2 regions of the Kitasatospora sp. NPDC048296 genome follow, and region 1 is predicted to be linked to the other one. Evidence: riboswitches for the same ligand, from Rfam matches in the RefSeq annotation. Region 1 holds a riboswitch; the other holds the start of a gene.
The links. Region 1 has a riboswitch for magnesium ahead of ACGF12_RS33405 (NRAMP family divalent metal transporter). Riboswitches for the same ligand answer to the same signal wherever they lie in the genome.
Positions count from the first base shown of each region.

Region 2: another riboswitch for magnesium. It lies ahead of ACGF12_RS29325 (NRAMP family divalent metal transporter); the one in region 1 lies ahead of ACGF12_RS33405 (NRAMP family divalent metal transporter).

Region 1 is NZ_JBICZB010000087.1:6,369-21,639, forward strand. Features, by position in the region: gene ACGF12_RS33355 (DUF5995 family protein) at 1-681, shown strand, start outside; gene ACGF12_RS33360 (GuaB1 family IMP dehydrogenase-related protein) at 642-2,081, opposite strand; gene ACGF12_RS33365 (SDR family NAD(P)-dependent oxidoreductase) at 2,444-3,895, shown strand; gene ACGF12_RS33370 (NUDIX hydrolase) at 3,917-4,381, shown strand; gene ACGF12_RS33375 (FtsX-like permease family protein) at 4,442-6,676, opposite strand; gene ACGF12_RS33380 (ABC transporter ATP-binding protein) at 6,673-7,359, opposite strand; gene ACGF12_RS33385 (PadR family transcriptional regulator) at 7,356-7,880, opposite strand; gene ACGF12_RS33390 (hypothetical protein) at 8,243-8,899, shown strand; gene ACGF12_RS33395 (YoaK family protein) at 8,970-9,647, opposite strand; gene ACGF12_RS33400 (MgtC/SapB family protein) at 9,694-10,428, opposite strand; gene ACGF12_RS33405 (NRAMP family divalent metal transporter) at 10,532-12,196, opposite strand; M-box (ykoK) riboswitch at 12,555-12,731, opposite strand; gene ACGF12_RS33410 (BlaI/MecI/CopY family transcriptional regulator) at 12,959-13,294, shown strand; gene ACGF12_RS33415 (M56 family metallopeptidase) at 13,291-14,175, shown strand; gene ACGF12_RS33420 (NlpC/P60 family protein) at 14,435-15,271, opposite strand, start outside.
Region 2 is NZ_JBICZB010000063.1:24,755-40,025, reverse strand. Features, by position in the region: gene ACGF12_RS29370 (IS200/IS605 family accessory protein TnpB-related protein) at 1-334, shown strand, start outside; gene ACGF12_RS29365 (hypothetical protein) at 331-513, opposite strand; gene ACGF12_RS29360 (nitrate/sulfonate/bicarbonate ABC transporter ATP-binding protein) at 543-1,964, opposite strand; gene ACGF12_RS29355 (ABC transporter permease) at 1,976-3,736, opposite strand; gene ACGF12_RS29350 (glyoxalase) at 3,819-4,187, opposite strand; gene ACGF12_RS29345 (hypothetical protein) at 4,184-4,675, opposite strand; gene ACGF12_RS29340 (winged helix-turn-helix domain-containing protein) at 4,749-5,189, opposite strand; gene ACGF12_RS29335 (hypothetical protein) at 5,237-5,485, opposite strand; gene ACGF12_RS29330 (hypothetical protein) at 5,559-5,846, opposite strand; gene ACGF12_RS29325 (NRAMP family divalent metal transporter) at 5,948-7,597, opposite strand; M-box (ykoK) riboswitch at 7,944-8,121, opposite strand; gene ACGF12_RS29320 (YhgE/Pip domain-containing protein) at 8,305-9,606, shown strand; gene ACGF12_RS29315 (FdhF/YdeP family oxidoreductase) at 9,591-11,921, opposite strand; gene ACGF12_RS29310 (LysR family transcriptional regulator) at 12,009-12,926, opposite strand; partial or broken gene fdhD (formate dehydrogenase accessory sulfurtransferase FdhD) at 13,083-13,901, opposite strand; gene ACGF12_RS29300 (MFS transporter) at 13,889-15,190, opposite strand.

The DNA of each region.
Region 1 (15,271 bases):
GCCGGGCAGGAGCCGCCCGCCTGCTGGCGGCCGCTGTTCACGCTGCGCGCCCACCCGGGCGTGCACCCGCTGCAGTTCGCGTTGGCCGGGATGAACGCCCACATCCAGCACGACCTGCCGCTGGCCGTGGTCGACCTCTGCCTGCGCCGTGGAGGCGAGCCGACCGGAGTCGAGGCGGACTACCACCGGATCAACGGGGTGCTGGCCGAGGTGGAGACGGCCGTGCGCGAGCAGCTGATGCCCGGGCCCGACCTGCTGGAGCACGCCGAGCCACTCACCCACCTGCTCGGCACCTGGTCGGTCGAGGCCGCCCGCGAGGGGGCCTGGGCCGCCGTACAGGCACTGTGGGAGCTGCGCCGGCTGCCGGGCGCCGCCCGGGCCTTCGCCGCCGAGCTGGACGGCTCGGTCGGGCTGCTCGGCCGCGCCCTGCTGATCCCGCTCGGACCGCACCACGGCCGGGACGGACAAGGCGGCCAGGGCCAAGGCCACGACGGGCACGACGGGCACGGCCAGCGGCAGGACACGCCCGAAACGGCCGCGGCCGCCCGGCTCCCCGAGACGAGGAACCGGACGGCCGACGGTACGGACGCGGGCGGGCAGGACCGGACTGGACACACCCAGCCCGGACGGCCCCGGCCCGATCAGGCCCAGCTGGAGTGCAGCGGCTTGCCCTCGGCGTAGCCGGCCGCGCTCTGGATGCCCACGATCGCCTTCTCGTGGAACTCCTCCAGGGTGTTGGCGCCCGCGTAGGTGCAGGAGCTGCGCACGCCGGCCACGATCGAGTCGATCAGGTCCTCGACGCCCGGGCGGGCCGGGTCGAGGAACATCCGGGAGTGCGAGATGCCCTCCTCGAACAGCGCCTTGCGGGCCCGGTCGTAGGTGGAGTCCTGGGCGGTGCGGTTGCTGACCGCACGAGCCGAGGCCATGCCGAAGCTCTCCTTGTACTGGCGGCCGTCGGCGGCGGTCTGCAGGTCGCCCGGGGACTCGTAGGTGCCGGCGAACCAGGAGCCGATCATCACGTTGGAGGCACCGGCGGCCAGCGCCATGGCGACGTCGCGCGGGTGGCGCACGCCGCCGTCGGCCCAGACGTGCTTGCCGAGCCGGCGGGCCTCGGCGGCGCACTCCAGGACGGCGGAGAACTGCGGGCGGCCGACACCGGTCATCATCCGGGTGGTGCACATGGCGCCTGGGCCGACGCCGACCTTGAGGATGTCGGCGCCCGCCTCGACCAGGTCGCGGACACCGGCGGCGGAGACCACGTTGCCGGCCACGATCGGGATCTGCGGGTCCAGGCCGCGCACCGCGCGCAGCGCGCTGATCATGCTCTCCTGGTGGCCGTGCGCGGTGTCGACCACCAGCACGTCGGCCCCGGCCTCGATCAGCGCCTTGGCCTTGCCCGCGACGTCGCCGTTGATGCCGACGGTGGCGGCGATCCGCAGCTTGCCGTTCGCGTCCACGGCCGGGGTGTACAGGGTGGCGCGCAGCGCGCCCTTGCGGGTGAGGATGCCGACCAGGCGGCCCTCGGCGTCGACCACCGGGGCGAGCTTGCGGTGCGCCTCGGAGAGCTTGTCGAAGGCGTCGCGCGGGTCGATGCCCTCGTCCAGCAGCAGCAGCTCGCGGGACATGATGTCGGCGAGGCTGGTGAAGCGGTCCACGCTTTGGCAGTCGGACTCGGTGACGACGCCGACCGGCTTGCCGTCCTCGACCACCACGAGGGCGCCGTGCGCGCGCTTGGGCAGCAGGGAGAGCGCCTCGGCGACGGTGGCGCCGGGGGCGAGGGTGATCGGGGTGTCGACCACCAGGTGGCGCTGCTTGACCCAGGAGATGACCTCGGCGATGACCTCGGTCGGAATGTCCTGCGGGATGGCGACCAGGCCGCCGCGGCGGGCGACGGTCTCGGCCATCCGGCGGCCGGCGATGGCGGTCATGTTGGCGACGACCAGCGGGATGGTGGTGCCGGTGCCGTCGTTCGAGGAGAGGTCGACGCCCTGCCGGGAGCCCACGGCGGAACGGCTGGGGACCATGAAGACGTCGTCGTACGTCAAGTCGTACGAGGGCTTGAGGTCGTTCAGGAAACGCATGAATGGGCTCTCTGGCTGGGAGAAATTACACCTCGGGTGCGGTTGCGGCGATGCCGCCGGGGCGCACTCGGGCGCCCGGCACCCAGCATTCGATTCTCCGGCAGTACGGAGGCAAAAGCCAGTTCGAGGCACATTGCTGGTGCTGTGCACAAACCATGATCAATGCTCCGCGCGTAGACATGGACGATCCTCCAAGCCCCGGCCCCCACGTCGGCTTTTCGCCCCAGCGTGGACCGCTCCCGTAGCATTCACGCGGTAACGGCGAGGCGAGTGGGAAAGCGGCAGCGGGCGTGAGCATCGAGCAGAAGGACGTCGAGCGACACGACGTCGGGCATGACCAGGTCGACGGCACCGAGGAGGAGATCGACTTCGGTCCCGGCCTCGACCCCGAGCGGCTGCGGCTCTGCCTGGAGGTGCTCGCGGAGCTGGACGAGCTGCACGTCGACCACCCGGACGCGATCACCGTCCGCAAGGCCGTCGGCGGCATATTCCGGACGCTCAAGCAGCGCCGCCGCCAGGAGACCCGGGCCCGCAAGACCGCCAACGACCGCGAGGTCACCGCCCGGACGGCCACCGGCGCGCCCACCCGGATCGACGACGAGACGGCCGGCGCCTTCGGCCTGACCACCGTCACCACCACCGAGATCGCCGGCATCCTGGAGCGGCCGCGCTCCTGCTACACCTGCAAGACCCGGTACGTCGAGGTCGACGCCTTCTACCACAACCTGTGCCAGAAGTGCGCGGTCCTGAACCGGTCCCGCCGGGACGCCCGGGCCGACCTGACCGGCAAGCGGGCGCTGCTGACCGGCGGCCGGGCCAAGATCGGGATGTACATCGCGCTGATGCTGCTGCGCGACGGCGCCCACACCACCATCACCACCCGCTTCCCCAACGACGCGATCCGCCGCTTCAAGGCGATGCCGGACAGCGCCGAGTGGATCCACCGCCTCAAGATCGTCGGCATCGACCTGCGCGACCCGGCCCAGGTGATGGCGCTGGCCGACGAGGTCGCCGCCGACGGCCCGCTGGACATCCTGATCAACAACGCCGCGCAGACCGTCCGCCGCCCGCCGGAGTCCTACCGCGAGCTGGTGAACGCCGAGTCCGCCCCGCTGCCGGCCGGTGAGCTGCCGCAGGCCACCACCATCGGCCGCTTCAACAGCGGCGGCGTCGACCTGCCCGCGCTCCCCCACCAGGCGAGCGGCGGCGAGCAGCGGCTGGCCGCCGAGGACGTCACCTCGCTCGCCCTGGTCACCGGCTCCGCCACCCCGGCCCGGATCGAGGCCGGCACCGCGATCGACGCCGGCGGCCTGGTGCCCGACCTCGCGGACACCAACAGCTGGGTGCAGACCGTCGAGGAGGTGGGCCCGGTCGAGCTGCTGGAGGTCCAGCTCTGCAACTCCACCGCGCCGTTCATCCTGATCAGCCGGCTGCGCCCGGCGATGGCCGCGTCCGCGTCCCGTCGCAAGTACGTGGTCAACGTCTCCGCCATGGAGGGCGTCTTCACGCGCGGCTACAAGGGCGCCGGTCACCCGCACACCAACATGGCCAAGGCCGCGCTCAACATGCTCACCCGCACCAGCGCGCAGGAGATGTTCGAGAGCGACGGCATCCTGATGACCGCCGTCGACACCGGCTGGATCACCGACGAGCGGCCGCACCCGGACAAGATGCGCCTCGCCGACGAGGGCTTCCACGCCCCGCTCGACCTGGTCGACGGCGCGGCCCGGGTGTACGACCCGATCGTGCGCGGCGAGGCGGGCGAGGACCTGTACGGCTGCTTCCTCAAGGACTACGAGCGCGGCAACTGGTAACCAGCTGAAGGAGATGGCGAGTTGAGCACCGTACCGACCGCACCGCTGCTCGGCGCCGGCGTCATCGTGCCCACCGGGGACGGCCGGGTGCTGATCGGCCGCCGCACCACGGCCGGCGAACCGCCCACCTGGAGCCTGCCCGGCGGCAAGGTCGACCTCGGCGAGTCCTTCGAGCAGACCGCGGCCCGCGAACTCGCCGAGGAGACCGGCATCGTGCTGCCCGCGGCGCAGATGCGGGTGCTCGCCGTGCACCTGGACCACGAGCTCGGCCGGCCCCGGCTGACCGCCGCCGTGCTGGCGCCGCCGAGCCTGGCCGAGGCGGTGGTCACCGAGCCGCACGCGTGCGCCGGTTGGGAGCGCTTCGCGGTGGACGAGCTGCCGGAGCCGATGTTCTACCCGTCCGCGCTGGTGCTCGGCAGCTGGCTGCCCGGGCTGGACGACATCCGGCGGGACGGGACGCACGGCTACCCCGTCGCCCGCCGATGACACGGCTGCCCCGTCGCCCACTCGTAGCGGGCGACGGGGCGGTCAACTCACCGACCTCGCTCAGCCGTTGCGGGCCGCCTCCGGCCCGGTGATCCGCTTGAGCAGCGGCAGCGTCGAGCCGATGATCCCGAGCGAGGCGAGCAGCCCGAAGCCGGTCAGTCCGTAGTACGTCAGATCCGGTGAGACCAGGTCGTACTTCATCTGCGACTTGAGGAACATCGCCGCCGCGGCGAAGCCGGTCCCGACCGCGAGTGCCGACACCACCAGCAGCGGCAGCGCGCTCTCCAGTCCGACCACCCGGCGCAGCAGCCGTAGCGGTGCTCCGGTCAGCCGCAGGATCGCGAACGGCCTGCGGCGGTCGGACAGTCCGGCCACCACGCTCACCGCGAGGCTGCACCCGGCGATCGGCAGGGTGGTCAGCAGCACCACGTTCGCCAGCTGCCGCCAGCCCTGCAGCTTCCGCTGGCCCTCGGAGGCCCAGTCCTCGGCGAGCCGCGGCTCGTAGGTCGGGAACTCCTTCATGAAGAGGGTCCGCAGCTGCTCCTTGGCCGCCTCCGAGCCGTCGGTGGTCGCGTAGAGCATCCGCACCGGGAGCCCCGCCACCTCCTGCGCCGAGACCGGTGCGGCCGGCCACTCGTGTTGGGAGGCGTCCAGCAGGTCGACGAACTGGTACTGGTCGACCGCCGCGACGGCGGCGCCGGGGGCGCAGTGGCCGACCACCGGGATCTGGGCGAGTTCCGCGCAGGTCACCAGGCTGGGCACCACCGGACGGTCGCCCAGCTGGTACGCGCCGACCTTGGCCGGGTTGTCGTGCACCAGGGCGATCCCCTCGAACCCGGGCACGGCACGGGCCTGCGCCAGCACGCGGTCGGGCACCGAGGGCAGTGTGGGCTGGTCCTCCCGGTTGCCGAACGGGGTGGCCACGATCGCCTTGCGCACCGAGGGAGCGCCCTCCATCATGCCCTGGTTGGCGTTGATGGTGCTCATGATGGCCAGGGTGCCGGTGGTCACGAAGAGCGCCAGCACCAGTCCGGCGACCGAGCGGAAGCCCGCCCTCGGGTCGTCCGACAGGCGGCGCATCGCGATCAGCGAGGCCGGCCGGCTGGTCCGCCGGGCGACCGCCCGGGCAGTGGCCAGGGTGAGCCACGGACCGGCGACCACCAGGCCGAGCATCACCAGCACGAAGCCGCTCAGGTAGGCCAGGGACTGCGCGTTGGTGGTCTTCGGGTGGTTGCCGACGAAGTAGCCCAGCTCGGCCAGGCCCGCCACCAGCGGCGTCACTCGCCAGGCGCTCGGCGGCTTCGGGGTGACCCGGCGGGAGACCCCGAGCGGCGAGACGGTGACCCGGCGCAGCGCGAACCGGGCGGCGAGCGCGGCCGCCAGCGGCACGCCCAGCACCGTCCCGGCCACCTGCGGCAGGGTCAGGCTCAGGTCGGCGGCGAAGAAGCGGTCGCCGGTGAACGGCACGTCGGCGACCAGCGGCTTCAGCGCGAAGTACAGGCCGAAGCCGACGGCCGTGCCGATCACCGCCGCCACGGTGGACTCCACCGCCGAGATCACCGACACCTGACCGGGCGTCGCGCCCACCAGGCGCATCGCGGCGTAGCGCTGCTCCCGGGTGGCGGCGGACAGCCGGGTCGCGGTGCCGATGAAGATCAGCACCGGGAAGATCAGCGCCGCGGCCACCACGGTGAGCACCAGGAGCAGGGCGTCCCCGTGCACGCCCGCGCCGTAGCAGTCCGCCGAGCAGTCGGTGGGCAGCGCGGTGGCGATGCTGGTGACGGTGGTGGCCCGGGGCAGCGCCTTGACCTCGTCGGCGGTGCGACCGACGACCACCGCGAGGGTGTCCGGGGAGGGCAGCGCGTCGTCGCCGAGGGTGCCGGCCAGCCGGCCGGGGAAGCGGTCGCCGAGTTCGACGGCCGGGGTGTCGCGCAGCAGCTTCTCCAGCGCGGGCGAGGCGTAGTAGTCGCCGGGCGCGGGCAGTCGGCTCAGGCCGGGTACCAGCGGCGAGTTGGGCCCGGTCGGGGCCAGGTCGACCCGGAGGACGCGCTTGCCCCGGTAGTAGTCCCCCCGGGCGCCCCACCAGAGCGGGTCCGCCGAGGCGGCCGCGGTCGCGCCCTTGACGCCGGTGTTCATCCAGAGCTGCCGGGCGTTGGCGCGGTCGATCGCGTTCATGCTGGAGAAGGTGGACAGCAGCAGGCCCACCCCGATCGCGACCGCCGCCGCGATCATCAGCAGCCGGGCCACCGCCTCCCGGCCGCCGCTGACGGCCAGTCGGAGCGAGAACGGGATCACGGGGCCACCGACCCGGCGGAGAGCGTGCGGGCCCGGCCGTCGCGGACGATCGCCTCGCGGTCTGCGTAGGCGGCGACCCGTGGTTCGTGGGTGACCAGGATGACGGTGGTGCCCTGTTCCCGGGCCGAGGTGACCATCAGCTCCATCACCTGCTCGCCGGTCAGCGAGTCCAGCGCGCCGGTCGGCTCGTCGGCGAACAGCACCTGCGGCCGGGCCACCAGGCCGCGGGCCAGCGCCACGCGTTGCGCCTGACCACCCGACAGTTCACCGGAGCGGCGCTGCTCCAGACCGTCCAGGCCGAGCCGGGCGAACCAGGGACGGGCCTGGGCCAGGGCCGCGCCCCGGCGGACACCGTTCAGCAGCAGCGGCAGGGCCACGTTCTCCTCGGCCGTCAACTCCGGTACCAGCTGGCCGAACTGGAAGACGAAGCCGAACTTGTCGCGGCGCAGGGCGCTGCGTTGCGCCTCCGACATGCGGTCCAGGCGCTGCCCGTTGAACAGCACCTCGCCCGTGTCGGGCACCAGGATGCCGGCCAGGCAGTGCAGTAACGTCGACTTGCCCGAGCCGCTGGGGCCCATGATGGCGAGCACCTCGCCGGCCTGGACGGCCAGGCTCGCTCCGCGCAGCGCGGGCGTCTCGCCGAAGGCGAGGGCGATGTCGCGGGCTTCGATGACCGTGGTCATGCGCGCACCTCCGCGGCGAGGGCGTCGAGGCGGGCGACGGTGAGGTCGATCCAGCGCAGGTCGGCTTCCAGGTGGAACAGGCCGTGGTCGGCGAGCAGGGCGTCCACCAGGGCGCCGGCGCGGCGCAGTTCGGTGAGCTCGCGCATCCGGCGCAGGTGGGCGGCGCGCTGGGTGTCCAGGTACTGCTCGGCGTCGCGGCCCAGCATCAGGGCCAGCACCACCTTGGTGAACAGCACGGACTGCAGGTTGGGTTCGGGCGCGACCGGCTCCTGGAGCCAGGTCTCGAACTCGGTCGCCCCGGCGTCGGTGATGACGTAGCGCTTGCGCTCGGGCCCGTCGCCGGGCTCGGCCTCACCGGCCATCACCTTGCCGTCGCGGGCGAGTCGGCCGAGGGTCGCGTAGACCTGGCCGTACGGGAGGGGCTTGCCGCGGCCGAAGAGGGCGTCGTAGTCGCGCTTGAGGTCGTAGCCGTGGCTCGGCTCCCGCTCCAGCAGCCCGAGGAGGGTCAAAGGAACACTCATGGGCGAGACCATACACCAGGGATATACACCGAGTGTATAGCTGCGAAGAATAGGGCGCTGAGCTGGCGAAACGTCAACTGCCGGACAGGCGGGGACAGGAGGCGGCCCCCACGACCGCCCCCTGCTCCGCACCGCGGCCCGGAACCCCCACGGTCCGGCCGGGCCGGCCTCGCGCTCAGGCGCGGAGAGCGCGGCCGGACTCCAGCCTGCCCGGGCGGGCGGCGCCTGCCGGGGGCCGAACGTCCCGGGTGGTGAGGTCGGTGGCACGACGAACGGGCACCACTCTTGTGCGCGGGGGGCCACCGGGTGGAGATTGGGTGATGAAACCCTGTACGTCCCCACGCCCTTGAGGAGTCCTCACCGTGCCCAGCACACCCCGCTCCGCCCGGCCCGCGTCGCTCCCGCGGCGAACCGGCCGTCAGCTGCGGCGGGCCTTCGGCACTCGGCACGAACCGCTGGTCCGCCCGCTCGACCGCGCCCGGGCCCGGGCCTGGCTGCTCGCGATCGTCGGCGGGCTGGTGGCGGTCGCCGTCTCCGTGCTGGGCGCCCTGCTCCTCTACCGCTCGACCGCGCCGCAGGCCGCCGACGACCGGGTGCGGCTGCACCGGGTGAACGCCGTGGTCGCCGCCCTCCCCGACCACGGCGCCGTCACCGGCAGCCGCTTCACGGACGGCTACAACAGCCGGATCGAGGTCCCGGCCGCCTGGAACTACCCTGCGGGCACCGCGCACACCGGCACCGTCGAGGCCCCTCGCACGGCCGTCGCCGGCACCGTCGTCCCGATCTGGGTCGACCCCGCGGGCACCCCCACCGCTCCCCCGGCCAACCGCGCCTCCCTCGCCGTCTCCGCCGCCTGCACCGGCGCGGGCGCCCTCCTCGCCCTCCTCGCGGTGCTCACCCTGGCACTGCGGCTGCGACTCCACTCCCTCGACCGCCGTGCCGAGACCGCCTGGACCACCAGCTGGGCCCGCCTTGAGCCGCTCTGGAGCGGCCGCGCCGGACACCGCCGCGAGGATTGAGGAGCCGCCCGCTCCGGAAGCCTTCGCGCCCCCTCAGCCGTTCGGCGAGGGGGCGCGAGGGTGTTCGGCCTCAGAGGCGCTCGGTCCAGGCGGGCGCCGGGGTGGGCTTGCCGGCGTGGTGGGTGAGGACGGCCACCGCGACCAGCAGGGCGAGGGCCAGCGCCAGCGCGGTGGGGACGTTGGCGTGGAGGACGAGGAGCGCGCCGAGCAGGGCGCCGGCGAACATCCAGACGACGGAGGCGATACGGCGCAGGCCGGTGAGGTCGGCGGCGAGGGCGGTGATGGTCATGGTGAGCACGGTGGTGGTGAGGTCGGGGACCTTGAGCGAGCGGACCACCGCGTTCTGGCCGCCCATGGCGAGAGCGAGCATGCCGATCAGGGTGTAGCGGGCGGGTTCGGAGCCGTGGCCGATGACGGCCGCCAGGACGGCGCTCGCGGCGACCAGCACCGCCTGGGCGGCGACGGCGGCGGTCAGCAGCCGGCCGCGGTGGCCGGGCAGGTGCCGGGCGAGGTGGCCGCCGGCCAGGGCGCCGAGCAGGAACACGGTGAGGGCGGCGAGTGAGGCGGTGGCGGAGAGGTTCGCGGCGCCGGCCAGGGCGAAGCCGAGGAAGACCACGTTGCCGGTCATGTTGGCGACGAAGACGTGCCCGAGTTCGAGGTAGCTGACCGCGTCCACCACCCCGGTGACCACGGTCAGCACCAGCAGCATCGGCACCAGCGGCCCGTGCTCGGGGTCGGGTTTCAGCATCGGGCCTCCCAGACGGTTCGCGTGACGGTCCTTCCGTTCTACTCCCTCAGGCGAGCGCCGGGCTGCCGGACTCGTCCGACTCCTCGTCCAGGTGCCAGTGCAGGTCCCGTACTCCGGGCTCCAGCGACAGCCGGGTGACGACCTGCTCCAGGGCCGGGGTCACCTGCCCGGTGATCGCCACGGTGGCGCGCAGGCTGGTGGCGTCGCCCTGTTCCGTGCGGCGGGCGCGCAGGCCGGTGGGGGCGAGGCCGGAGGCGGCCAGGGCCTGGAGCAGCAGGGCGCGGATGTGGGTCTCGGACTTGCGGTCGCACTCCAGGTGGACGGTGGCCCGGCAGGTGGAGTCCGGGTCGCTGCCGGACTGCGGGGCCCGGTCGAGCATCCGGCCGGCCGGGCGCAGCACCAGGTGGACGGCGAGCACGGCGAGCGTGCCGAGGCCGGCGAGCTCCAGCTTGCCGGAGGCGGCCAGCACCCCGACGGCGGCCGAACACCAGAGCGTGGCGGCGGTGTTGAGGCCGCGCACGCCGGCGCCGTCGCGCAGGATGACGCCACCACCGAGGAAGCCGATGCCGGAGACGACGTACGAGGCGACCCGGGTGGGGCTGCCGGTGTCGCCGACCGCCTCGCTGTAGAGCACGAACAGGGTGGCGCCGGCGGCGACCAGGGCGTTGGTGCGCAGGCCGGCCATCCGGGCCCGCCACTGGCGCTCGACGCCGATCAGTGCGCCGCAGGCGACGCCGGTGGCGAGCCGGACCAGGAACTCGACGGTGGTCAGGGTGTGCACGACGGCACCTCCTCCAGAGGAATCACGGGGAACACGGGGAAAGGGCACGGACGGGTGGCGAGCCGCTGCCCACCACCCGTCCGTACGGGCTTCGATCGGTGGCTCAGTGGTTCAGCGCGGTCTGCACGATCTTGATGATGACCATGATCATCGCGATCAGCAGGTACGCGCGCAGGGCGCCCATGCCGACCTTGCGGGCGGTGGACATCACCGGGCGGCTCAGCGTCTCCAGCGGGGGCATCCGCCAGTTCTCGCGGCCGGTGCGGTCGATCGGGTCCTCCTTGGTGCCCTTGCGGCCGAAGGTGAAGAAGTACCCGGCGACCAGCACGCCCGCCACGCCGCAGCCGGCCATGATCCACAGGATCGCGTCCGAGCTGATGTCCGGCCAGACCACGGCCGCGGTCAGGATGAGCGACAGCATGACCAGCACGCCGACCACCGCCGAGGTGAAGGCGTTGGTCTTCGGCCCGTTGCGCCAGGGGCCGAGCACGGCCTTGTCGTTGCAGAGCAGCAGCAGGAAGACCGTCGCGGAGGGCAGCAGCACGCCGGCCAGCACCTGCACGAACTGGGTCATCAGGCCCTGCATGTAGTCGTTCGACAGCAGGGTGATCGCCGCGGCGACCACCACCAGGCCGGCGTAGACCGCGTAGAAGCCCTTGGCACCCTTGACCCCGCGGTGCAGCGAGTGCTTGATGCCGAAGACATCTCCGATGGCGTAGGCGGTGGACAGGGACACCGCGAAGGCGCCGATGATCGAGGCGTCCAGCAGCGCGATGGCGAACAGCACGCCCACCAGGTGCCCGGCCTTGTCCTCCAGGCCCTTGGCCACGGCGGCCGCGTCGGAGAACTGGCCGAAGCCGTCGGTGCCGGCGAAGGCGGCGGCGCAGAAGCCCATCATCGCGGCGGCGCCGATGATCACGATCGCGATGCCGATCCACAGGTCGACCTTCTCGTACTTCATGAAACGCGGCGTGATCCGCTTGTCGATGACGTACGACTGCTGGAAGAACAGCTGCCACGGGGCGACGGTGGTGCCCACGATCGAGACGATGACGAGCATGACGGCCGCGAGCTGGCCGGAACCGCCCGGCATCTGCGGCACCACGAAGTCGTGGGCCATCTGCGAGGTCTTGGGGTGGACCATGAAGTAGATCGGCACCAGCAGCAGCGAGCCCACGCACAGGGCGATGGCGACGCGCTCGAAGCGCTGGAAGGAGCCGGTGAAGGCCGAGGCGATGATGATCGCCGCCGCCAGGATGACCGAGGCGACCTTGGGCAGGCCCAGGTACCCGGCCGCCAGCGTGACGCCGATGAACTCGGTGACCAGGGTCAGCGCGTTCAGCAGGAACAGGTCGATGACGCTGAACGCGCCCCAGAACTTGCCGAACCGCTCCAGGATGAGGCGGGCGTGGCCGACGCCGGTGACGGCGCCCAGGCGCAGCACCATCTCCTGGTTGACGTAGAGCACCGGGATCAGCAGGGCCAGCGTCCACAGCAGCTGGGTGCCGTAGTTCTGGCCGGCCTGGCCGTAGGTGGAGAAGGCGCCGGCGTCGTTGTCGCCGACCATCACGATCAGGCCGGGGCCGACGATCGCCAGCAGCGTCTTGAGCTTCGCGGACAGACCCTGGCGCGGGGCGTTGTCGTCCAGCTTGATGGTGCCGAGCGCGCCCCTGATGTCGCCGACGTGGGCGTCGTCGAGCACGGCGGACTGGGCGGCGGGGGCGGTGGGGACCGTGGGAACCTTCGGGTCCAGCATCACGTTGGTCATGGCGGGGCCTCCCTGCCCTCTTCCTTGAGAGGGCGACAGGGGGCACGCAGCGGCGATCCTCCCTGCGAGCGCACGGCACCGGCTCCGCACGGCGACGCTGAGCGGCGGCGGCCGTGCGGGCATGACGATGCGTCAGGCGGCTTGCGTCCAGGCATGGTTGAGCGCAGGACGAGGCGCCGGGTGAACGCGCAGGAAAGGTTGTTACCGCGTGCCGGAGGTGTTCGAGAGCATGCGGGGGTAGGGGCAACTGTGGCCCGGACTAGGACAGTCCATGTCTCCCACCTCCTCCCGGTCGGGGGCGCACCATCTGTGCGCCGCATCACGACACGGCAAGGAGCACACCGGCCCCGAATGGACCGGTACACCCCAACTCGTCAGAGCTTTGGCACTCCACGGCGTGTCCAGCCTGTCCGGCCGGAAGCCACTTGGGGTCAACCCTTAAGTCGGGAAGACCTGTCCTGAACCTGGGCGTCTCTCGACGTCGTCGGGTCAGTGGCCTGTGTCCGTGAAGACGCCTCACCGAACGAGGTGCCTTTTCAAACCTCCCCAAGCATAGACCCGCCACGACCAGGCCGATCACATTTTCGGCCGATCGTCGACACCTTTGTAGAACCTTGACCAAGCGCGCCACCTCCGCCCTCTCGCGCCCGGCACCCGCCGTAGCATGGGCCGCGTTCCAGCGGGCGAAGGGCGCCGGCGGTCGGTTCGGCAAGGGAGACCACGGCGGTGCTACGGGGGTTCGGCGATCTGGAGGCCGAGATCATGGACCGGCTCTGGTCCTGGGGCCGTCCGGCCACGGTGCGCGAGGTGGTCGACGACCTCCAGCGGCAGCGGCCGGTCGCGTACACCACCGTGACCACCGTCGCCGACATCCTGCACACCAAGGGCTGGCTGCGCCGGGACAAGGTCGGCCGCGCCTGGGTGTACGAACCGACCTGCACCCGCGAGGTGTACACCGCCGAGCTGATGCACCAGGCGCTGGAGACCACCCCGGACCGGGCCGGCGCGCTGCTGCGCTTCGTCGACCGGATCAGCGGGGACGAGGCCTCCGCCCTGCTCGCCGCCCTCGAACAGGTCAAGGCCCGGGACGCCGAGTGACGCTCGCCCTGCTCGGCCTCTACCTGGCCGTGACCGGCGTCCTGCTGCCCCGCCGGCTGGCCGGCTCCACCCGGCTCCAAACCCGTCCGACCCTGGGCGCGGCGCTGTGGCTGGCGTTGATGGCCTCCTTCACCGTCGCCCTGGTGCTCGCCGCGCACCACGCGCTGGAGCCCGCCGCCCACGAGCCGGCCGGGCTGCTCGGACTGCTCCCCCGCCTCGAACCGGCTGGGCCGGTCGTGCCGCACACCCACGGCTGGTGGCTGCCGGCCGCAGCCGGGGCGCTGCTCTCCCTCGCGCTGGCCGCGGTCGGCGCCCGGGCCGGGCGGGCCCGCCGGCGGCACCGGGCGGTGCTGGACGTGGTCGCCGTACGGGACCGGCGCTGGGGCGCGCTGGTGCTGGAGCACGCCCACCCGACGATCTACTGCCTGCCCGGGCGCCGCTCCCGGGTCGTGCTGTCGCGCGGGGCGCTGCGACTGCTCGACGAGCGGCAGCTCGCCGCGGCCGTCGCGCACGAGCACGGGCACATCCGCGGCCGCCACCACCTGTTCCGGCTGCCCGCCGACACCTTCGCGCTGCTGCTCGGGCGGCTGCCGCTGGCCCGGCTGGGGCGCTCCGAGGTGGCGCTGCTGCTGGAGATGGCGGCGGACGACGCGGCGCTGGCGAAGGTGTCGCGGGGCGAACTGGCCTCGGCGCTCTGCGCGTTGGCCACATCCGGTCCGGCTCCGGGCGGATCCCTGGGGGTGGCGTCCACCGGGGTGCTGACCCGGGTCCGTCGGCTGGCGCGGCCCGGCGGCGGCCGGCAGCGCCAACTGGCCGGGTGGCTGGCGGTGTCGGCCCTGCCGGTGCTGCCGTACCTGCTGGCCTGCGCGCCGCACCCGTAGGTCGTTCCACCAGTGCCCAGCGGCGGCGCGGGTACGCCCCGGCCTTCTCGCGTCTCGGGGGTGACCGGGACTACCGCCGCGGGCGCCCGGGTGATCGCGGCCGGCGCTGTCGGAGCGCCCGGCCACCCTCTGGGCAACGTTTCGACCGGTCCGCTCAGTTGAGGCCGCTTCCGGCCGGACGGAACGTCCTCCGATCGTTCTGCGGCCCCACCCCGACGGCCGCCCGCAGGGGTTGACGGGGCCGCCGGGGCGGAGGGGCTTACGGGCGGACGGCGCCGACGTAGGGCATGGCGTCGATGGGGAGGACCTCGACGTTCTTGCCGGTGCGGGGGGCGTGGATCATCTTGCCGTCGCCGATGTAGATGCCGACGTGGTGGATGTCGCCGTAGAAGAAGACCAGGTCGCCGGGCTGGAGGTCGGCGCGGGCGACGCGGGGGCCGTCGTTCCACTGGTCCTGGGACATCCGGGAGAGCTTGACGCCCGCCGCGCGGTAGGCGGCGCCGGTGAGGCCGGAGCAGTCGAAGCTGCTGGGGCCGGTGGCACCCCAGCCGTAGGGCTTGCCGAGCTGGGCGTAGGCGAAACCGACGATGGCGGCGGCGCGGCCGGCGGCGGGCGGGGCCGGGGCGTTCAGGTCGGGGCGCTGGGTGGAGCGGGAGGCGCGGTCGGCGGCGGCCGCCTTCTGGGCCTCGGCCCTGGCCTTCTCCGCGGACTGCTGGGCGTTGACCTTGGCGCGGTCCTCGGCGCTGAGCTTGTTGAGCATGGCCTGGGCCTGGGCGAGCCTGGCCTGGATCTGCTTCTTCTTCTCGGCGAGCTCGGTGCCGACGGAGTCCAGCTGGGCGAGGGTGGCGGTAGCCTCGGTGCGGTCCTGGTCGAGCTTGCGCTGCTCCTCCTGGGCCTGCTTGAGCAGGGCCGTCTGGGTGTCGGCGACCTGGTTCTGCGCCGAGGCGCGCTCCAGGTAGGCGGCCGGGTCGGAGTCGAGCATCAGCTGGACGGACGGGTCGATGCCGTTGCTGCGGTACTGGTCGGCGGCCACCCCGCCGAGCCGGGTGCGCAGTTCGTTCATCGCCTCCTGGCCGCGGGCGACCTTCTCCTGGAT
Region 2 (15,271 bases), on a different contig from region 1:
CTGGCAAGCCCCGCTCTCCACACCCCGACGCCCCGCGAGCCGCCACCAGGCGGCGAGCGTGGTGATCGGCAGGCGCGCCCTCGGACACCGGATCAGGCGACGGACGGCACCGCCCCGTGCACACCAGAGCGATGTGCACGGGCATCGGACCGCCCAGGCCCGACCCGGTGACCGGGGGCGTGAGGGAAACCGCCCCCGCGTACCCGGACCACGGACACGATCCGGCGGTGCTGAACGCGGCAGGAACGCGGTGGACCAGAACGCCCAACACCGTTCGGGGCGTTCGGCTGAGCAAGGGTTCTGGCGACAGGACTCACTCCCGCTCAGTCTTTAGGAACGGTAGCGCTCGTTCCTGCGGCCCTCCTCGATCGCCTGCGCCATGAACCGCTCGTTGCCCGGCGTCCCGGAGCCCGCCGCCGACCCCGCCGCCGACCCCGCCGCGGACCCCGGCGCCGCGTACGGCACCAACCCCGCCGCACCGACCGAGCCGAGGAACCCACGCCTGTTCAACATCCCGTGCCCTCTGTCCAGTTGCCGTGCCGTTACGGCAGCATTGTCCCCGGGCAGGCCTCCTCCAGCCGGTACTCCCGCCGGGCCGCGTCGTAACCGAACAGGCCCGCGTAGCGGCCCCAGTCCGTCGCCGTCTCCAGCTGCCGGTCGACCTGCTCGCTGGTGTAGTGGTGGGCGAGCAGATCACGGAAGAAACCGGCCCGGACCGTGGCGCCCGCTTCACCGCGGAGGCTGTTGGTGATCAGCCTGACCAGCGGTACCTCCACCGCCGCCGCGGCGAAGAGGGCGCGGGAGTCCTGGACGTCGGCGTGGGCGAAGGCGGTGCCGTCCTCGGTGAGGAGCAGGTCGTCGCCGTGGATCTCGGCGAAGCCGAGCAGGTCGAGGGCGTCGACCTGGGGGAGCATGTCGTCGATGTCGAGGCCGAGTTCGTCGGCGAGGTCGGCGAGGTCGCAGCGGCCGTCGCGGTGGGCGATCATCTCGGCGAGGCCGGAGAGGCCGTCGACGCTGGCGGTGGGCAGCGGGGTGGTGGCGAGGGTCCGGCGGTCGGGGCGATCCGCGTCGGGGCGGCCCGGGTCGGGGCGGCCGGGCGGGCGGGTCTCCTTGGGGCGGCCGGTCATGATCCGGTAGACCCGGTCGACCAGTTCGTCGAAGGCGGCGCAGTCGCGGTCGCGCGGGCGGTCGAGGTCGACCTCGACGGTTTCGCGGATGGTGCCGTACGGGCGGGAGCCGAGGACGACGACGCGGTCCGCCATCAGGACCGCCTCCTCGATGTTGTGGGTGACCAGGACGACGGCGCGGGTGGGGAACTGGCCGGAGTCCCACAGCTCCATCAGTTCGCCACGCAGGTTCTCGGCGGTGAGCACGTCGAGCGCGGAGAACGGCTCGTCCATCATCAGCACGTCCGGCTCGACCACCAACGCCCGGGCGAAGCCGACCCGTTGGCGCATGCCGCCGGAGAGCTCCTTGGGGTAGGCGGACTCGAAGCCGGCCAGGCCGATCAGGTCGATGGCCTGGTCGGCGGCCCGGGCGCGTTCGCGGGGCGGCACCCCGCGGGCCTCCAGACCGAGTTCGACGTTCTGTCGGACGGTCAGCCAGGGCAGCAGGGCGAAGGTCTGGAAGACCAGCGCGGTGCCGGGGTTGGCGCCGGTGAGCGGGGTGCCGCGGTAGCGGACGGTGCCGGAGCTGGGCGGCAGGAGGCCGGCCAGGCAGCGCAGCAGGGTGGACTTGCCGGAGCCGGAGCGGCCGAGCAGGGCGACGATCTCGCCGGACCGGACGGTGAGGTCGATCCCGGAGAGTACCGGCAGTTCGCCGTCGGCCCCGGCGTAGGCCTTGGTGAGGCCGACGGTCTCCAGCAGGATCCCGTCGTCGACCGGCGTCGCCGGCGGGCCCGGGGAGTGCGGCGGAACCGGGACCACGGGGGCGACGGCGGCGCGACGGAGGAACGGCAAGCGCATCGGACGGAACCTCACTGGAGCGAGTAGCGGCGCTCGGCCAGCCGGTACAGCCGGCGCCAGAGCAGGCGGTTGAGGGCGACGACGTACAGGCTCATCACCGCCACCCCGGCGAGCAGGTGCGGGTGGTCGCCGCGTTCGGTGGCCCGGGCGATGTACGCGCCGAGGCCGGTGGCGGTCAGGGTGGTGCCGCCGAAGGTGACCACCTCGGAGACGATGGCGGCGTTCCACGCCCCGCCGGAGGCGGTGATGCCGCCGGTGACGTACGCCGGGAAGATCCCGGGGATGATCAGCCGCCGCCAGCGCTGCCAGCCGCGCACGCCGAGGTCGTCCATGGCCTCGCGCAGGTCGCTGGGGATGGCCATGGCGCCGGCGATGGCGTTGAACAGGATGTACCACTGGGCGCCGAGGGCCATCAGCAGGATGCCGCCGAGGTCGATCGACAGGCCGGTGCGCAGCAGCAGCCAGACCACCAGCGGGAAGAGGAAGTTGGCCGGGAAGCTGGCGAGGATCTGGACCAGCGGCTGGGCGATCCGGGTCAGCCGGGGCGAGAAGCCGATCCTCACCCCGACCGGCACCCAGACCACGGTGGCCACCGCGACCAGCACGACCACCCGGGCCAGGGTGGCCAGGCCGAGCAGCAGCGGCTCGCCGAAGACACCGAGGCCGGTGCGGTGGGCGAGGTAGCGGCCGAGGTCGACCAGGCCCCAGAGCACGATGCCGCCGGCGACCAGGGCGAAGGTGACGTCCCCGGCCCGCTGCCAGGCCGGGTGGACGGCGAGCGGGCGGTCGTCGGTGCCGAACACCCGCCCGGCCCGGTTCAGCGCCCGTCCGAGGGGGCGCAGCGCCCGGCCGAGCAGGGCGGGCAGGTGGGAGCGGCGCAGCAGGTCGAGGACCGTGGAGCGCTGCACCTCGGTGGCCTCGGACTGCTCGTTGCGGAAGCGCTCGGCCCAGGCGGTGAGCGGCCGCCAGAACAGGAAGTTGACGCCGACGACGAGGACGACCATGGTGGCGATCGCCCAGCCGACGCTGCCGAGGTCCCCGGCGGCGATGGCGGCGCCGGCGTAGGAGCCGACCCCGGGCAGCGCGTACCGCTGGTTGTCGACGGTGATCGCCTCGGAGGCGACCAGGAAGAACCAGCCGCCGCCGAAGCTGAGCATGCCGTTCCAGACCAGGACGATCATCCCCGAGGGCAGTTCCACCTTCCAGAACCGCGTCCACCGGCTGCACCGGAACGACCGCGACAGTTCGTCGAGTTCGCGGGGCAGCGAGACCAGTGAGTGGTAGAAGCCGAAGGTCATGTTCCACGCCTGGGACGTGAAGATGGCGAACACGGCGGCGCACTCCAGGCCCAGCATCGAGCCGGGGAACAGGGCGAGGAAGCCGGTCACCGCGACGGTGAGGAAGGCCAGCACCGGCACCGACTGGAGGATGTCCAGCGCCGGGATCAGCACCCGTTCCAGTCGGCGGCTGCGGGCGGCGGCGTAGGCGTAGCCGAAGGTGAAGACGACCGAGAGGGCGAGCGCGGCGAACATCCGCAGCAGTGAGCGCGCGGCGTAGTACGGCAGGTGGGACGGGTCGGTGGAGACGGTGGCGTCCCGGGCGGTGGCGAATCGCACCGTGGTCCCCTGCCCCACCCGCAGTGCCAGGTAGAGCAGGACCAGCACGGCGGCCGCCACGACCGCGTCCACCCAGACGGTCCGGGCCCGGCGGCGCAACGCCCGGGGCGGCAGCGGGCCCCGGGACAGGCCCGGGGCGGACTTCAGCAAGGACATGACGGACCTCCGGCGCACAAACCCGGGCAGTCTGCTCCCTGCCGACGTCCGTGTGCAAATGGACCGGTGCCGGACCGGCCGGTCAGGCCGCCGCCTCGACGAACTCCAGCAGGTTGCCGACCGGGTCGGTGGTGTAGAAGCGGCGCCGGGGCGGCAGGCTCTCGTCCCAGACCACCTGGGCGCCGAGTTCGGCCAGCCGTCCGGCGAACTCGTCGATCTCGCAGACCGCCATCCCGGGGTGGGCCTTGGTGCTGGGACGGAAGCGCTCCTCGATGCCGAGGTAGAGCCGCACCCGGCCGCCGTCGGCGGCGAACCAGCACCCGCCGCGCCCGGTGAGCGGCTGGGGCTTGGGGATCTCGGCCATCTGCAGGACGTCGCCGTAGAAGGCGCGCAGCAGGGCCTCGCTGCCGGGTGGGGCGGAGAGCTGGACGTGGTCGAGGGCCGTGATCACTGGCGCCTCCTGTCGGACGGTGCGGTCAGGGTGGACGTGGCGTGCTGCCGGGCGGCGGCGACCAGCAGCCGGGCGGTCGGGGTGGGCAGGTCCAGGTGGCGGGCGATCCACTGGGGGTCGTGCCCGTGGGTGGCGAACACCCAGGCGGTGTACAGCCGGTTCAGGCCGGGGGCGCCGGGGCCGAGCAGCAGCGGGCGGACCTGCTCCATCGGGAAGCCCTCCAGCGAGCGGGCGCTGAACCACTGGGTGTCGTCCTCGCCGGCGGCGGCCCGGTCCGCGAGCGGGCGGCCCGCCTGCCGCCGGCTCTGGGCCAGCAGTAGGGCGAGCAGCAGCCCGGCCGTCGCGGCGCCGATGAGCACGCCGGACAGGAAGGGCCGCAGCGGGGCCGGGGCGAGGGCGAGGGCGACGGTCTGGAGGCCGAGCAGGAGGAGGACGCCGCACAGGGCGGTCCCTCTGCCGGTCCGTGCGAACAGGGCGGTTCCGGTCATTGCGGTGTCCTCCTCCGGTGGTGCGGTGGGTACGGCTGCCGGTTCGGGCGGCTTCGAACGACCTCAAGCGGTTTCAGGCGGCGCGGACCAGCCGGGGGTCGTACTTGTAGCCGATCTGCCGGACGGTGGCGATCGCCTCCCGGTGGCCGGGGCCGAGCTTGCGGCGGATCCGGGCTATGTGGGTGGCGATGGTGCGGGTGTCGCCGGTGTCCGGCCGGCCCCAGACCGTCTCCATCAGCTGGCGGCGGGAGTGCACCCGCAGCGGGTTGCCGACCAGGTGCGCGAGCAGTTCGAACTCCAGGTACGGCAGGTCGAGCTGCTGGCCGTCGACGGTGACGGTGCGCTGATCGGGGTCGACCACCAGTCCGGGGTCCGGGCTGATGACGGGACGCGTGGCGGCCGGGACGGCCGGTGCGGTTGGTGCGGGGCGCAGGTGCCGCACTGTGGCCGGGACGGCGGGGGCGGCGGCGTGGTCCGAGAAGATGGCTTCGAGCCTGGGGTAGCGCACGGCCATGGCGGATGCTCCTTCGTCGGGTCGAAACGAGTCGGGGGAGTGGTGGGTCAGAGGCCCGGGTGCCAGGAGGCTTCCAGCCGGACCGTCCCGTCCGGGGCGGTGACGGTCCGCCAGCGGGACCGCATCGGCAACGGGCGGCCGCTCGGCACGGTCGCGGCCGGCCCGGCGACGGCCTGCAGGACGGGGTTGTCCAGCGGGCTCGCTGCCAGGCGTCGGCCCACCGCGGCGAGGGCGGCGCGCAGTCGGCCGGGGTCGGTGGACGGAAGGGCGGGCTGGAACGCGGCAACGATGGACATGGCAGGTCACCTCCGTGACGGGACAATGAAAAAATGAGCAAGTGCGCTGATGTGCGCAGAAATTGATGAAGCTTCAGGCGGCGGTCGCGACGGCGGCCCGGTGATGGGCGGCGGCGTGGGCGAGGCGGTGCGCGGCGGCCGGCGGGAGGTCCGCGAAGGCGGCGAGCCAGTCCGGGCGGTGCCCCTGGCGGGCCAGCAGGTAGGCCAGGTGGACGCGCGGCTCGTACGCGGAGGCCGGGCTGTTGGGCGTGCCCGAACGGGGGCAGGCGCCGGGGTCGTCGAGGCGGTAGGCGCGCTCGACGCCGTCGTGCAGGGCGAGTCGGATGCTCGGGCAGTGGTGGAACAGGGGGTTGGTGCGCATGGCCGTGCTCCCTTCCTTCCCCCGGGCGCGGGGTGGTTGAGGGTTCCGGGGCGGGCCGGGGGCGGCGGCGGTCGTTCGGGGCGCCGCCCCCGGCGTCCGGGTCAGTGGCTCAGGGCGGTCTGGACGATCTTGATGATGACCATGACCATCGCGATCAGCAGGTAGGTGCGCAGGGCGCCCATGCCGATCTTGCGGGCGGTGGACATGACCGGCCGCTCCAGCGTCTCCAGCGGGGGCATCCGCCAGTTCTCCCGGTCCGTGCGGTCGATCGGGTCCTCCTTGGTGCCCCGGCGGCCGAAGGTGAAGAAGTACCCGGCGACGAGTACACCCGCCACACCGCAGCCGGCCATGATCCACAGGAGCGCGTCCGAGCTGATGTCCGGCCAGACCACGGAGGCGGTCAGGATCAGGGACAGCATGACCAGGATGCCGACCACGGCGGAGGTGAAGGCGTTGGTCTTGGGACCGTTGCGCCAGGGGCCGAGCACGGCCTTGTCGTTGCAGAGAAGCAGCAGGAAGACCGTGGCGGAGGGCAGCAGCACGCCGGCCAGCACCTGCACGAACTGGGTCATCAGGCCCTGGGCGTAGTCGGTGGACAGCAGGGTGATCGCGGCGGCCACCACGACCACGCCGGCGTAGATGCCGTAGAAGCCCTTGGCGCCCTTGACCCCGCGGTGCAGCGAGTGCTTGATGCCGAAGACATCGCCGATGGCGTAGGCGGTGGACAGGGACACCGCGAAGGCGCCGATGATCGAGGCGTCCAGCAGCGCGATGGCGAACAGCACGCCCACCAGGTGTCCGGCCTTGTCCTCCAGGCCCTTGGCCACGGCGGCCGCGTCGGTGAACTGGCCGACGCCGTCGGTGCCGTCGAAGGCGGCGGCGCAGAAGCCCATCATGGCGGCGGCGCCGATGATCACGATCGCGATGCCGATCCACAGGTCGGCCTTCTCGTACTTCATGAAACGCGGGGTGATGCGCTTGTCGATGACGTACGACTGCTGGAAGAACAGCTGCCACGGGGCGACGGTGGTGCCGACGATGGAGACGATCAGCAGCATGACGGTCGCGAGCTCGCCCGAACCGCCCGGCATCTGCGGCACCACGAAGTCGTGGGCCATCTGCGAGGTCTTCGGGTGGACCATGAAGTAGATCGGCACCAGCAGCAGCGAGCCGATGCACAGCGTGATGGCGACGCGCTCGAAGCGCTGGAAGGAGCCGGTGAAGGCCGAGGCGATGATGACCGCCGCCGCCAGGATGACCGAGGCGACCTTGGGCAGGCCCAGGTACCCGGCCGCCAGCGTGACGCCGATGAACTCCGTGACCAGCGTGAGGGCGTTGAGCAGGAAGAGGTCGATGACGCTGAATGCGCCCCAGAACTTGCCGAAGCGCTCCAGGATGAGGCGGGCGTGGCCGACGCCGGTGACGGCGCCCAGGCGCAGCACCATCTCCTGGTTGACGTAGAGCACCGGGATCAGCAGGGCCAGCGTCCACAGCAGCTGGGTGCCGTAGTTCTGGCCGGCCTGGCCGTAGGTGGAGAAGGCGCCGGCGTCGTTGTCGCCGACCATCACGATCAGGCCGGGGCCGACGATCGCGAGCAGGGTCTTGAGTCTCGCTGAGAGCCCCTGGCGTGGTGCGTCGTCATCGAGCCTGATGGTGCCGAGCGCACCCTTGATGTCGCCGACGTGGGCGTCGTCCAGTACCGCCGAACGCTGCGGCGGGACCTTCGAGTCGAGTGTGGTGTTGGTGGTCATGACGTTCCTCCCGTGAACCCCTGGCAGGTGGGGTGGTTGGGGGCGCGCAGCAGCAATTCCCCCTGCGTGTGGGCACGGCGCATCGGCGCGCGGCGGTGCGGCCCGTACGGGGACGTACGGGCACGGCGGAGCCGCGTGCGCGGTGCTCAGTGCTGATGCGTCGTCAGATCTACGCGCAGGGAAGGTTGTTACCGCGTGCCGGAGGTGTGCGAGGACAAGCGGGGGCAGGGGCAACTGTGGCCCGGACTACTGCAATCCATGTCTCTCGCCTCCTCCCGGCCGACGCACCCCGTGGTGCGTGTCATCGACGCGGCAAGGAGTTCGCCCGCGTGCGGAAGCGACCGCCGGCTCACCCCAACTCGTCAGAGCTTTGGCACTCCACGGCGTGTCCAACCCCCTTGGGTCGGAAGCCACTTCGGATCAACCCTTAGGTCGGGAAGATCTGTCCTAACCCTGGGCGTCTCTCGACGTCGTCGGATCAGTGGCCTGTGTCCGTGAAGAAGCCTCACCGAACGAGGTGCCTTCTTCAAACCTCCAGAAGCATAGACCGGCCGGAGGGCGATACTTGCGCACTTGGTAGAACCTTTACCTTTGTGGAGGGGCGCCACCCGCCCGGGTGGCGCGGGTTTGACCACCCTGCCGCCACGGAACGACTTCCCGCCGTACCCGCAGCGGCACCAGGCAGTGCCCACGACCCGAGGGGTGGCATGGCGACCACAGGCTCCCAGGGGGCTCCCCGGCAGGCGAGGGCGCTGGCGCTCGCCCGGCGCCCGAAGCTGTGGCTCTTCCCGAGCGTCCTGTGCGGCCTGCTGGCCGTGGTGCTCTCACTGCTCTACATGGGCGGCATCGTCAACCCGAACGGGAACCTGCACCGGCTGCCGATCGCCCTGGTGAACGCCGATCAGGGCGCGCCGCCGCCCGGCCGCCCGGTGAACCTCGGAACCGAGCTGACCCGGGCGGTGGTGGCCGGAACCCCCGACGACACCGTCGACTGGCGGCAGACCGACGACGCCGGCGTCCGCGACCTGCTCGCCTCCGGGAAGGTCTACGGCGCGCTGCTCGTGCCGGAGGACTTCACTGCGACCGTCACCAAGCTGGCCACCGGCGGCGCCACCGAACGGCCCACCCTGACCGTCCTCACCAACCCCGGCCTCGGCAGCCTGGGCGCCTCGATGGCCGCGCAGATCGTCCAGACCGCTGTCCACCAGGCCTCGGTCACGACCGGCAAACAGCTGCTGGCCGCCCTACCGGCCTCGACCGCCCGGGGCCCGGACACCGGCGCCACCGCCCGGCTGCTGCTCGCCGACCCGATCGCCGTCACCACCCAGGTCGGCCACCCGATCGGCGGCCACAGCGGCCTCGGCCTGAGCGCCTTCTACTACGCCCTGCTGGCCGTGCTGACCGGCTTCATCGGCGGCAACATCATCCACAACGGCGTCGACGGCGCGCTCGGCTACAGCGACAGCGAGATCGGCCCCTGGCACACCCGCCGTCCGACCGTCCCGATCAACCGCACCCAGACCCTGCTGCTCAAGATGGTCATGACGGCCGGGATCATGCTGCCCACCACCTCCCTGGTGCTGCTCTGCACGGTCGGCATCCTCGGTATGGACGCCCCGCACCAGGCGATGCTCTGGCTGTTCGGCTACTGCGCGAGCGTGGCCGTCGGCCTCGGGGTGCAGTCGATCAACGCCGCGTTCGGCGGGATCGGGCAGCTGGTGTCCATGTTCGTCTTCATCGCGCTGGCCCTGCCCTCCTCCGGGGCGACCGTCCCGCTCCAGGCCGTGCCCGGGTTCTACCGCTTCCTCGGCATCTTCGAGCCGATGCGCCAGCTGAGCGCGGGCATCCGGGCGATCCTCTACTTCGACGCCCGGGGAGACGCCGGGCTGGCCCGCGGCTGGATCATGATCGCCGTCGGCCTGGTGCTCGCACTGGCCTTCGGCTTCGCGATGACCCGCTACTACGACCGCAAGGGCCTGCACCGCTGGACGCCTCAGCCCTCGGACTGACTCCTCGCCACCGTCACCTTCAGGTGCTTCATGATCGGCTGGTCGCTCTGGGTGCTGTGGTCGCCGATCGCGCACAGCACGTTCAGCTCCGGCATGTACCCGGCCGCGCAGCCGCGCGGGATGTCGTACGGGACCGCCAGGTAGCCGTACACCGATCGGGTGCTGCCGTCCCGGGCGGTGCTGGTGACGTCCACCCGGTCGAACTCGGCGAGGCCGCGCTCGCGCATGTCGTCCTTGTTCATGAAGACCAGCGTGCGCAGGTTCCGCACGCCCCGGTAGCGGTCGTCGTCCGAGTAGATGGTGGTGTTCCACTGGTTGTGCGAGCGCATGGTGCCCAGCGCCAGGGTGCCCGGTCCGGGGACCACGTCCGGCAGGCCGGCGGTGGAGAACTCGGCCTTGCCGGAGGGGGTGAGGAAGACCAGCTCGCGGGCCGGCTGCTTGATCCGGAAGCCCAGCGGCAGCCGTACCCGGCGGTTGAAGTCCTCGAAGCCGTCCAGGACTTCGGCCATGGTGTCGCGGATCCGGTCGTAGTCCTCGATGTACCACTCCCACGGGGTGGGGCTGTCCGGCAGCGCCGCGCGGGCCATCCCGGCCACGATCGCCGGCTCGGAGAGCAGGTGCGGTGAGGCCGGGCGCTTCATGCCGACCGACAGGTGCACCATGCTCATCGAGTCCTCGACCGAGGTGGACTGCACCCCGGCGCGCTGGTGGTCCTTCTCGGTCCGGCCCAGGCACGGCAGGATCAGCGCCCGCCGGCCGTGCACCAGGTGGCTGCGGTTGAGCTTGGTGCTCACCTGGATGGTCAACTCGCAGCGGCCGAGCGCCTCGTAGGTGTAGAGGGTGTCCGGTGCGGCGAGCGCGAAGTTGCCGCCCATGCCGACGAAGACCGTCACCTCGCCGCGCTGCATCGCCTCGATGGTGCCGACGGTGTCCAGGCCGTGGGCGCGCGGCGGCTCGATCCGGCAGACCTCGGCGAGCCGGTCCAGGAACGCGTCGGCCGGCCGGTGATCGATCCCGCAGGTGCGGTTGCCCTGCACGTTGCTGTGCCCGCGCACCGGCGAGGGCCCGGCCCCCTCGCGGCCCAGATTGCCGCGCAGCAGCAGGAGGTTGATGATCTCCCGCGCGGTGTCCACGCCGTGCTCGTGCTGGGTGACGCCCAGGCACCAGGTGAAGATCGAGCGGTCGGCCTCGCGGTAGACCCGGGCCGCCTTGAGGACGGCGGCCCGGCCCAGCCCGCTCTGGCGCTCGATCTCCTCCCACGGCGTGCTCGCGCAGAGGTCGCGGTAGGCCTCGAAGCCGGCCGTGTGGCGGTCGATGAACAGCCGGTCCAGCGCCTTGTCGTCGGTCGCGGACTGCTCCAGGATCGCCTTCGCCATGCCGCGCAGCAGCGCCATGTCGCCGCCGATCCGCGGCTGGAGGTTCAGGGTGCTGGTGCGGGTGGCCTTGTTCAGCGCCATGTCGGTGAAGTCGTGCGGGATGATCGTGCGGGTCGCCGCCGCCTCGATCAGCGGGTTGACGTGCACGATCCGCGCGCCGCGCCGGTACGCCTCGGCAAGGGCGGTGAGCATCCGGGGCGCATTGGAGGCCGCGTTGACGCCCATGATGAACAGTGCGTCGGCGACCTCCCAGTCCTTGAGGTCGACCGTCCCCTTCCCGGTGCCCAGCGCCGCCTCCAGGGCCCGTCCGCTGGCCTCGTGGCACATGTTGGAGCAGTCGGGCAGGTTGTTGGTGCCCAGCTCGCGGGCCATCAGCTGGTAGAGGAAGGTCGCCTCGTTGCCGAGCCGGCCGGAGGTGTAGAAGGCGGCCCGGTTCGGGTCGTCCAGCCCGCGCAGGGTGCTGCCGACCAGCTCGAAGGCGTCCTTCCAACTGATCGGGACGTAGTGGTCGGTGTCCGGGTCGTAGACCATCGGCTCGGTGAGGCGGCCCTGGTCCTCCAGTGCGAAGTCGCTCCACCCGGACAGCTCGGTCACCGAGTGGGACGCGAAGAACTCCCGGCCGACCCGCTTGCGGGTCATCTCCCAGGTGACGTGCTTGATGCCGTTCTCGCAGATGTCCAGGTGCAGGCCCTTGGTGTCGTCCGGCCAGGCGCATCCGGGGCAGTCGAAGCCGGTGTTCTCGTGGTTCATCCGCATGACCGCCCGCGGCCCGTCGACGTACGCGCCCTCGCGCAGCAGGAAGCGGGTGACGCTCTTCGCCGCGCCCCAGCCGGCGGCCGGGTGGTGGTACGGCGCGAACTGCGGCGGGCCGGCGGGGGAGGGGCCCACGGGCTCCTGCTCCTGCGGGCCGGCGTTGACGGCGTCGTCGGAGGTGGTCACGGTGCTCGCCTTCCGTCGCACGGGGTCGGACACCCGGGCGTTGGGGTCGAGGCTATGTCGGTCGACCGGGCCCCGCGCGTCGAGCCGCTACGCCCCCGGCAGGCTGCCCAGGACGGCGGCGACATCCGTCCGCCGGGCCACCTCCAGCAGGACGCGGGCCATCACCGAACCCGGCTCCCGGGCGGCGAGCACCAACCCGATCGGCGCGCTGTGCACCGGCTCCACCAGCGGAACGGCCTGCATCCCCGGCGGGACACCGAACACGTGCAGCCAGGCGTACGGCACCACGCTGGCCCAGTGGCCGGTGCGCACGTGCGCGAACAGCGAGGCCACCGAGTCGGTCTCCACCCGGGGCGTCGGCTCCAGCCCGAGGCCCGTGAACACCTCGTCCAGCACCCGGCGGCCCTGCATGCCCGGGTGCAGCAGGCACAGCGGCAGCCGGGAGGCCTCCGCCCAGGTGGCGCGCGGATGCCGGGCCGGCCCGTCCGCCAGGCTGGTCAGCAGGACGTACCGCTCCTCGTACAGCGGCAGGGCGCGCAGGTCCGCGGAGCCAGGCCCGGGCAGGTAGGTGATGCCCGCGTCGATCTCGAAGTTCCGTACCTGGCGCAGCAGTTCCTCGGAGCGCAGGTCGGTGGACAGCTCCACGGCCACCAGCGGGTGGGCGGCGCAGAGCGGCCCGGTGAGCAGCGAGACGGCGCCCGAGGCGGTCGGCGCGGCGCCGATCCGCAGCCGTCCGCTCAGCCCGGTGCGCAGCGCGTCCACCTCGTCCCGCAGGGCGTCCCGGTCGGCCAGGATGCGCTGCGCCCACAGCACGATCCGTTCGCCCTCGGGGGTGAGGCCCTCGTACGCCCGGCCGCGCCGCACCAGCAGCACCTTCAGCTCGTCCTCCAGCTTGCGGACGGCCTCGGACAGGGCCGGCTGGGAGACGTGGCAGGCCTGGGCGGCACGGGCGAAGTGGCGCTCGCGGGCGAGGGCGACCAGGTACTCGAGCTGGCGGAAGAGCATCTACTCGGCCACCGGGACGGGGTCGGTGCGGCCGGTACCGCTGTGCGCGGGGCCGAGGCGGGCAGGGTCGAGTCGAACCAGGTCGACGGGGGCAGGGTCGACGGGGGCAGGGTCGAGGCGGGCCGGGTCGGGTCGGTCGGTGTCGGGTCGGTCGGTGTCGATGCGGTCCGCGCGGGTGTAGACGTTCATCGAGTCGCCACGCAGGAAGCCGACCAGGGTCAGCCCGCTCTCCTCGGCCAGGTCCACCGCCAGCGAGGAGGGCGCGGAGACGGCGGCGAGCATCGGGACGCCCGCCATCACGGCCTTCTGCACCAGCTCGAAGGAGGCCCGGCCGCTGACCATCAGCACCGTGCCGCGCGCCGGGAGCAGGCCCTCGCGCAGGGCGTGGCCGACCACCTTGTCCACCGCGTTGTGCCGGCCCACGTCCTCGCGCAGGCAGAGCAGCCGCCCCTCGGCGTCGAACAGGCCGGCCGCGTGCAGGCCGCCGGTGCTGTCGAAGACCTTCTGGGCGGCCCGCAGCCGCTCGGGCAGTGCCGACAGCAGCGCTGGGGTCACGCGCAGCCCGTCCTCGGCGACGCTCCACGGCGCGGTGGTGCGCACCGCGTCCAGGCTGGCCTTGCCGCACAGGCCGCAGGAGGAGGTGGTGTAGAAGTTGCGCTCCAGCGAGGCGTCCGGGGCGGGCACGCCGTGGGCGAGCACGACGTCCACCACGTTGTAGGTGTTGCCGCCGTCGGCGGTGGCCCCCGCGCAGTAGCGGATCCCGGTCAGGTGGTCGGCGGCGTGCAGCACGCCCTCGCCGACCAGGAAACCGGCCGCCAGGTCGAAGTCGCTGCCCGGGGTGCGCATGGTCACCGTCAGCGGGCGCCCGCCGACCCGGATCTCCATCGGCTCCTCGGCGGCCAGGGTGTCGGGGCGGTGCGAGGGCACGCCCTGGCGCAGTCGCAGCACCCTGCGCGGTACGGTCACTCGGCCCATCGTCGTCGGCTCCTCGGTGGTGTCGGTCCGGACTGTACGGATGCATCCTCGCTCTTTCCGCGGCCCGCGGGGGCCGGGTGGCGGTGCTCCGGTCCGGGCAGGTGGCGGCGGCTGTGCGCGGCGGTCACCGCCAGGCAGAGCAGGCCCACGGCCGCCATGCCCGCCAGCAGCGCCGGATAGGAGGCGTGGCCGGAGGTCCCGGCGAGCAGCAGCGGGGTGAGGAAGCCGCTGGAGGTGGTGCTCTGGTAGAGCGAGGCGGAGGTCGGGCCGCCGGGGCGCGCGGTCCTTCCCGGGGTGAGCCGTTCCACCTCGTGCAGCCCCGCGCCGAGCGTCAGCCCGTACCCGGTACCGAGCACCACGGCGGCGGCCACCACCAGGCCCACCGAGTCGTGGGCGGCGGCGAGCGCGCCGAGCAGCAGCCCGGCGATCACGGTGGCCATCGCGGTGAGGGTGGCCCGGGCGCTGTCCGCGTCGTCCAGCCGGGCGGCGAAGGGCTGGGCGACCACGCCCGCGGTCAGGGTCAGCGCCGCGACCAGGCCGCTGAACAGAGGCGCGTAGCCGGGCACCCGGTCGGCGACCAGCGGCGGCAGGACCACGTACGCCACGGTGGCGGCGCCGAGGACGGCGGGGCTCGCGGGGAGCACGACGTAGCGGAACCGGGGGTGGCGGACGGCCGCCGTGTGGTGCTGGGGCGCGCAGCGGCCGGGGGCGGTCTCCGGGAGCCGGCGGGTGGCCCGCAGCACCAGCAGACAGCCCAGCGCGTGCGCCAGGCCCGGCAGCGCCATCGGTCCGGGCAGCCACTCGGCGATCACCCCGGAGACCAGCGCGCCCGCCGCGAAGCCCGTGCCGGTGGCGTACATCGCGCGACGGGCCCCGTCCTCGGGCGGGACCTCGGGCCCGGAGAGCTCCCGCAGCCAGGTCGTCCCGGCCAGGAACACCAGCCCGGCCGCGAAGCCGGTGCCCAGCCGGGCCGCGTACACCGACGGCTCGTCCCCCAGCGCCAGCAGGACGCTGGCGGCGGCGGACAGGCCCAGCGCGCCGCGCACCGTCTGCCGCCGGCCGTACCGGTCGGCGGCGGGGCCGCCCAGCAGCAGGCCGGGCACCAGGCCGAGCAGGTAGACCGAGAACATCGCCGCCAACGACAGCGCCGACCAGTCGGTGCGCGCCCGGTACACGGTGGCGAGGGCGGTGAACTGGTTCGCACCCCAGGCGGCGACGGCCACGGCGGCGGCCGCCGGGAGCCAGTGGCGGGTGGGGTGCGGCGCGGGCATGTCGTTGCTGCTGCCCATGCTCCGTACTGCCCCTTTTCCGACTTTCCGGTCATTCCCGGACTCCGCCGGTCCAGTGTGTGGTCCGTCGTCGAGAGGCGT